DNA from 2 places in the Arthrobacter burdickii genome. Region 1 is predicted to be linked to the other one. Evidence: predicted binding sites of a transcription regulator. Region 1 holds the regulator's gene; the other holds the start of a gene.
The links. Region 1 encodes LexA, which represses DNA repair genes until DNA is damaged. Its sites were predicted from a motif close to TCGAACANNTGTTCGA; they were not measured.
Positions count from the first base shown of each region.

Region 1 (3,409 bases):
CCGGACGAGGGAGGTGTGCAGGTCGTTGAGTTCCACGATCTCCGCCACGACGTCACGCGGGTCGCGCTCCGGGGCGTACTGGACGGCGAGGTCCCACAGCGTCTCCCCCGCGGCCACACTCACCTCGACCGTCGACGAGGTCGCGGGAGCCGACTCCCCGGCCTTCGCCTGGGAGGTCAGGAAGGCACCCAGGAGGATCAGGGCGGCGACGCCCAGCGCGATCGGCAGGCCGACCAGCAGCAGGCGTCCGCGTCGCGTCAGGGTCAGGGCGTGCGCCGCACTCCGCTGCGTGGAGGTGCGGGACGCATCCGGCTGCACGGACGCCGACCGCATGAAACTGGACGCCGATCGGAGGGACGGTGCGGAGGTGGAGCGAGGGGTGGTAGGGACGAGCCGGAGGCGGGCCTCCGAACGAACGGGCGCCAGTGCCCACAGCGCGGTGCTGCCATGCAGTGCCGGTGCTTCAGCCATTGCCTTACCTCTTTCCCTTCGAATGTCCTGCTCGAACAATCCGTTCGATTCGAACACGCGTTCTAATTCAACGACCCCTATTTCTAGCACTCAGGGACGACCGTTGTCGAGACTCGCTCGAACATATGTTTGATAAGTGCGCCTGTCTGTCCTAGCGTGAACAGGACAGGACATCACCGGCGGAAGCTCCCGCTCAGGGCAGTCAAGCCGGTGGTGTATCTCAGACAACCATCCGCCTCTGACAGAAAGCCCCCGGGGCGATCGGGAGCCGGCAGGCGGACAACATGGGATCTGCAGTCCCAGGCGAAAGGCACAACAGTGGCGGAATCAACACCGGCAGCCCGGCAGGAATCGAACACCGCCGACGTTCCGACCGACGCCGTGCCCATCTCGGCGGGCCGTGGACGCCCGCGCGGCCGCTCGGCGTCGAAGGGACTCACCGCGCGCCAGCTGACGATCCTCGAGACCATCCAGCGGTCGATCGCCGACAAGGGCTACCCGCCGTCGATGCGGGAGATCGGCGACACGGTCGGCCTGGCGAGCCTCTCCAGCGTGACCCATCAGCTGTCGCAGCTCGAGCGCCTCGGGTACCTGCGGCGCGACCCGAAGCGCCCGCGGGCCATGGAGGTACTGCTGCCGCTGACGCTCGCCTCCGAAGCGGCTCCGAGCGAGGACGGCTCGTCCTCGGACCGCAAGGCCGGACACCAGATCGCCGTGGACACCGCCCTCGTGCCGCTGGTCGGCCGCATCGCCGCAGGTGGGCCGATCCTCGCGGACCAGGTCGTCGAGGACGTCATGCCCCTGCCGCGACAGCTCGTCGGGCACGGCGACCTCTTCATGCTTCGAGTCTCCGGGGACTCCATGGTGGATGCCGCCATCTGCGACGGCGACTGGGTGGTCGTCCGGCGCCAGCAGAGCGCCCAGAACGGTGACATCGTGGCGGCACTGCTCGACGACGAGGCGACCGTGAAGACCTTCCGACAGCGCGACGGCCACACCTGGCTCCTGCCGCAGAACACCCGCTACGAGCCGATCCTCGGCGACCACGCCAGCATCATGGGCAAGGTCGTCTCGGTGATGCGCGCCCTCTAGCTCCCTCTAGCGCCCTCAGTGCCCGCCGAGGTCCGCCGGGGTCCACCGAGGTCCGCCGGGGCCCACCGAGGTCCGCCGGGGCCCACCGAGGTCCGCCGGGGCCCGCCCGCAGAGAACCCTGACGGGCGCGCCTGCGGGAACACCCGCCGGGAACGTACGCAGGGCCGCCCGGCTCGAAGACGTGCGGCCCTGCCGGACCTCAGCGGCCCGAGAGCCGCTCGAGGATGCCGGTGACCGTCGTCCTGTCCGTCGTCGCCCAGAAGGGCGGCAGTGCCGCCCTGAGGAAGCCGCCGTAGCGGGCGGTGGCGAGGCGGCTGTCGAGGACGGCGACGACGCCGCGGTCGCCCGTCGCGCGGATCAGGCGTCCCGCGCCCTGCGCGAGCCGCACCGCCGCATGCGTAGCGGACACGCTCATGAAGCCGTTGCCTCCATTGCGCGCGACGGCCCTCGTCCGGGCCGTCATGAGCGGATCGTCCGGGCGCGGGAACGGGATGCGGTCGATGACGACCAGACGGCATGACGAGCCCGGCACGTCGACGCCCTGCCACAGGGACATCGTCCCGAACAGGCAGGTGTCCGGTTCGTCGGTGAACTGCGTCACGAGGGCGTTGAGCGAGGACTCACCCTGGCACAGGATCTCGAAGTCGACCCTGGGCCGCAGGGCCTCCGCCGCTTCCTCGGCAGCCCGTTTGGAGGAGAAGAGACCGAGCGCTCCCCCGCGCGACGCCGTGAGGAGCGTCAGGAGTTCCTCCAGTTGCGCGTCCGAGGTGCCTCGTTCGGGTTTGGGGAGATCCTTCGCCACGTAGAGGACACCCTGGCGCGGATAGTCGAACGGACTGCCGACGTCGACGCCGGTCCAGGCGGGGGCGCCGGGCCCGCTCAGCCCCAGCGATCCCGCGACGGGCCCGAACTCGGAGCCGATCGCGAGGGTCGCCGACGTGAGGATCACGGTGTGGTCCTCGAACAAGCCCTCGCGCAGCCTGCCCGCGACGGAGAGCGGCGCGACGTTCAGCGTCGCGGGCGCGCTCTCGTCCGGCTGGGCGTACCCGGAGCCCGGTGTGAACGTGCTCGGGCGCGAGGCCCACACGACCTCGTTGAGATCGGCGGCGGCGAGGATCCGCTCCGCGAGCTCGAAGACCAGCGTCGTCCGGGAGCGGGCGACCTGCCGGCCGCCGTCGGCGTCGGCCTCGGATTTGCCGTCCGTCTTCGTGTCGGAGAGTGCGGCGCGTGCCGCGTCCCGCACCTGCGCCAGGGCCTGCTCGAGGTCGTCCGGCAGGCCGCCGGGCAGCAGCCCGGACGGGACGAGCTCTGACGCGGCCTCGAAGGCGTCGGCAGCGGTATCGAGGGAGGCGGTGCCGACGGATGCATGGCGGCGGAGCGCGGTGGCGGCCGCCGTGACCATGGAGGCCGAGAGCTGTCCGGAGACGGCCCCGGTCACCCGGTCGTGGAGCTCGTGCGCCTCGTCGATGACCACGACGTCGTATTCCGGCAGGACCGCGAGCCCCTCGAAGGCGCTGATCGCGAGCATGGCATGGTTCGTGATGATGATGTCGGCGTCGGCTGCGGCCGCGCGTGCCTTCTCGCTGAAGCACTCCTGCGCCACCGGGCAGCGGGCGGCACCGAGGCACTCCATGCTGGAGACGGAGACCTGCCGCCATGCGCGGTCGCTGACACCGGGCACCAGGTCGTCGCGGTCCCCCGTGGTCGTCTCCTCCGCCCATTCGCGGAGCCGGACCACTTCCCTGCCGAGCGCCGACGCCGGGGCGCCGCCCCCGCCCGCGGGCGAGGGATGCGGTGCCGCGTCCTCGCCGAGGCTGAAGAGCGTACCGGGGGCGTCCTCCTCGGG
Region 1 covers NZ_JAROCG010000002.1:773,021-776,429, reverse strand. Annotated here, with positions in the region: gene P5G52_RS18025 (LysM peptidoglycan-binding domain-containing protein) at 1-471, opposite strand, end outside; gene lexA (transcriptional repressor LexA) at 853-1,563, shown strand; gene P5G52_RS18015 (ATP-dependent DNA helicase) at 1,763-3,409, opposite strand, start outside.

Region 2 (3,409 bases), on a different contig from region 1:
CGACGGCCGCCCGACCCATCAAGAATGCCGATGGACGTATCGCCGGTGCACTGATCGTGTGCAGTGACGTGACCGAACTCGTCGAGGCCGTCACCGCGAAGGACGCCTTCATCTCGAACATCTCCCACGAGTTCCATGCCCCCCTCACGTCTGTCCTCGGCTACCTCGAACTGGTCATGGAGGACGAGCACCCGCTACCCGCTCATCTCAAGGGCTACGTCGACGTCGCTGGCCGCAACGCCGAACGTGTCCTCCACCTCGTGGCCGATCTGCTGTCCACTGCAGGAGACAAGGTTCGAGTCCATCCCCGCCCGGTGGACCTTGCCGCCCTCATCGAGATGTGCGTGCGGTCCAACCGGCTCCGAGCCCAGAGGAACAAGGTGAAGCTCCAGAGCGACGCCCAGGACCCGCTCTGGACGCTGATCGACCCACTGCGGATCTCCCAGGTGCTCGACAATCTCGTGTCGAACGCGATCAAGTACTCCCCCGGCGGCGGCGTGGTGAGCATCCATGCAGAGGAGACGGAGACGTGCATCAACCTGCACGTCGAGGACCGGGGAATGGGCATGACGGAACAGGAGGCCCGGCAGGTGTTCTCGCGCTTCTATCGGACCCCGGCGGCACGGCATGCCGACATCGAAGGGGCGGGTCTCGGACTGGCGATCACCAAGTCCATTGTGGAAAGTCACGGCGGGGCGATCTCCTGTGTCAGCTCTCCGGGCAAGGGCAGCCGTTTCACGGTGTCGCTGCCGGTCAACGGCGATGTCAGCCGCGTACCCCAGGATTCGATGGAGGAGTCAGTCTAGGTGGTCCTCGCCCTTTCCATAGCCGTCCTCTCCGCCGCCCTTGGCTACGCGCTGTTCGCCCTCGCCGGCAGGGATCCGCGTACGGTCCTGCCTTCGTCCTGGCGGGTTCCCATGGCGCTACTGGCAGGAATCCTGGCGGGGGCCGGAAGTGTCGTCACGGGCTTGTCGTGGAACTTGCCGCTCCTCGTTGTCCTCGCGGCCTTCGGCGTCGTGCTCGGAGCGATCGACGCGCGTACCAAGCTGCTGCCGAACGCAATCCTGCTGCGGTTCCTGGCGATCACCGTTCCCCTGCTCCTCCTCGCGGGAGTGGTGACAGCAAACTGGAGCGGCCTGCTGGCTGCAGCCGCAGGAGGTGCGTGCCTGTTCGTCGTGTATCTCCTACTTGCCCTGATCTCGCCGGCTGGCATGGGGATGGGCGACGTGAAGCTTGCAGTCGTCCTCGGATTGTTCGGCGGCTGGGCGGGCGCCGCTGCATGGATGGGGACACTGCTCGGCGGGTTTCTCCTCGGCGGGATCGCCGGAATCGGCGTGCTCCTGCTACGCCGCGGGTCGCGCAACTCGAGCTTCCCGTTCGGTCCTGGCATGCTGCTCGCCGCTCTGGCGAGTTTCGTCCTGCTCGGCTAGTTGTACTGGAAGAGGGCGTTGGCGGTAAAGGCCTCTTCGGGTTGTCGCTACCGCACTCGCGGAGGGCCAGAGGGTCCTTACCGGCCGTAGAGCCTCTTTGATTCCTCCGCGGGGGGCCGTATGGGGCCGGAGCGTTACAGGTCCCACTCGAGCCCCGACCTGGGTGCACACCCTTTTCCCTACTTGTGTGAAGACCGCCCTTTAGTTGTCCACATAGGCTCCCGAGGCAGCTGCAGTAGTACGTGTGTTCGATAAATTGGGGTATGGCCATCGCCCCGATCGAGCGCTCCGTGCAGACCCCAAGTCCAGTGGGTCCGCTCGAGTCGGCGTGCGTTGCCCTCGCGGAGTGTGCTCGGGAAGTGAGCCTGCAGGGCCGTGTGCTGACCCGCTCGGAGGCGCTGCAGCTCATCGTCGACGTCGAACAGGCCTCGAGGATCGTGGATCACCTACAAGTTCTGGCCGCACGCCTCGCCCAAGAGCACTACCGGGTCGACGAGTCTGATCCCGGCGGGCCTGATCCCGGGAGTACATCCGGGAGTACGTCCGGGAGTACGTCCGGGACCGGGTCGCTTCTGGCCCGGGCCGAACAGGGCATCCGTGTCGAGACCCCGGCTCCAGCCGGTTTGAGCACCGCCTCCTCAGGCACCGGTGCGTTGTCCTCGGCGGGTGCAGGAACAGATGGGTTCAGGGATTGCGCGGACTTCCTGCGCGGGACCCTCGGTGTCAGCCGTGCCGAGGCCCGGCGCCGGCTGGCCCTGGCCGAGCTGGTGCTGCCGCGGATGTCCCCGACGGGCGCGGCACTGCCGGCCCGGCTGGGAACCCTCGGCGCGGCGGCGGAGGCGGCCCTGGTCAGTGGTCGGGCCGCGACGATCGTCTCCCAGGCCGTGCACCGGGTGCAGTCCTTTGCGACCGCGGAGCAGGTCGAGTCGATGGAGGAGCACCTGACCCGGCAGGCGGTGGAGTCCGACGAGGACATCCTGCGGGTCCTGGCCCACCGGTGGGAGGGTGTCCTGGATCAGGACGGGCAGGAACCATCGGAGAAAGTGCTCCGGGCACGCCAGGGCGTGTTCCTCAAGGGCCGGCGCCACGGACTGCACGTGCTGGAAATCGGTGCCACCGACGAGCAGTTCGAACACCTCGCCACCGTCATGAACACCGCCACGAATCCCAGGGCGCTCCCCGGCCACACCAGTACTGCCGGCGTTGCTGTCGCTGCTACCGGCGTTGCTGTCGCTGTCGAAAGCGCAGACGCTACCGCTGCCTTCGGTGCTGCTGCCGAAAGCGGCACAGGCACCGGTGACGACTCGTGTTCAGGCGCGGGTGACGATTCTGGCTGGGGTGCGGGTGCGGGCCGGTTCGGTGATCCGGAGGGTCCAACGAGGGCCCAGATGCTGCTGGAGGGACTGGTCGGAGCGTGCAGGATCGCCCTGAGCACGGCCGGTCTTCCCGCCACCGGTGGTCACCGGCCGCAGGTGATGGTGACCATCGACTACCAGGACCTCATCACCGACCTCAGCAGGAACCTCAACAGTGTCCTCACCGGCCAGACCCAGCACCCGGGCCAGCGGCCGGGACAGGCGGTCTTCGCCGGGCAGGTCAGCGCCAGGAGCATCCGGCGGATCGCCTGCGACGCGGACATCATCCCGGTCGTCCTCGGCGGTGCGGGCCAGGTCCTGGACCTCGGGAGAGCCCAGCGCCTCTTCCCACCGCACCTGCGCCGGGCACTGGTCGCCCGGGACAAGGGCTGCGCCTTCCCGGACTGTTCCATCCCGGCACCCTGGTGCGAAGCCCACCACATCGACCCCTGGTCCAAGGGCGGCAGCACAAGTATCAGCAATGGAGTGCTGCTGTGCTCACGCCACCACCACCTCATCCACCAGGGCGTGTGGCGGGCAGAACCTCGGGGCGGTGTCTCCTGGTTCCACGCACCAGGCCACCCCGGTCGGGCAGGAACACCCCGGAGAAACAGGTACTGGCAG
Region 2 covers NZ_JAROCG010000001.1:1,643,743-1,647,151, reverse strand. Annotated here, with positions in the region: gene P5G52_RS07735 (sensor histidine kinase) at 1-806, shown strand, start outside; gene P5G52_RS07730 (prepilin peptidase) at 807-1,430, shown strand; gene P5G52_RS07725 (HNH endonuclease signature motif containing protein) at 1,694-3,409, shown strand, end outside.
Region 2: a site for LexA is predicted at 1,667-1,682, ahead of P5G52_RS07725 (HNH endonuclease signature motif containing protein). Genes of this name have one in related genera too.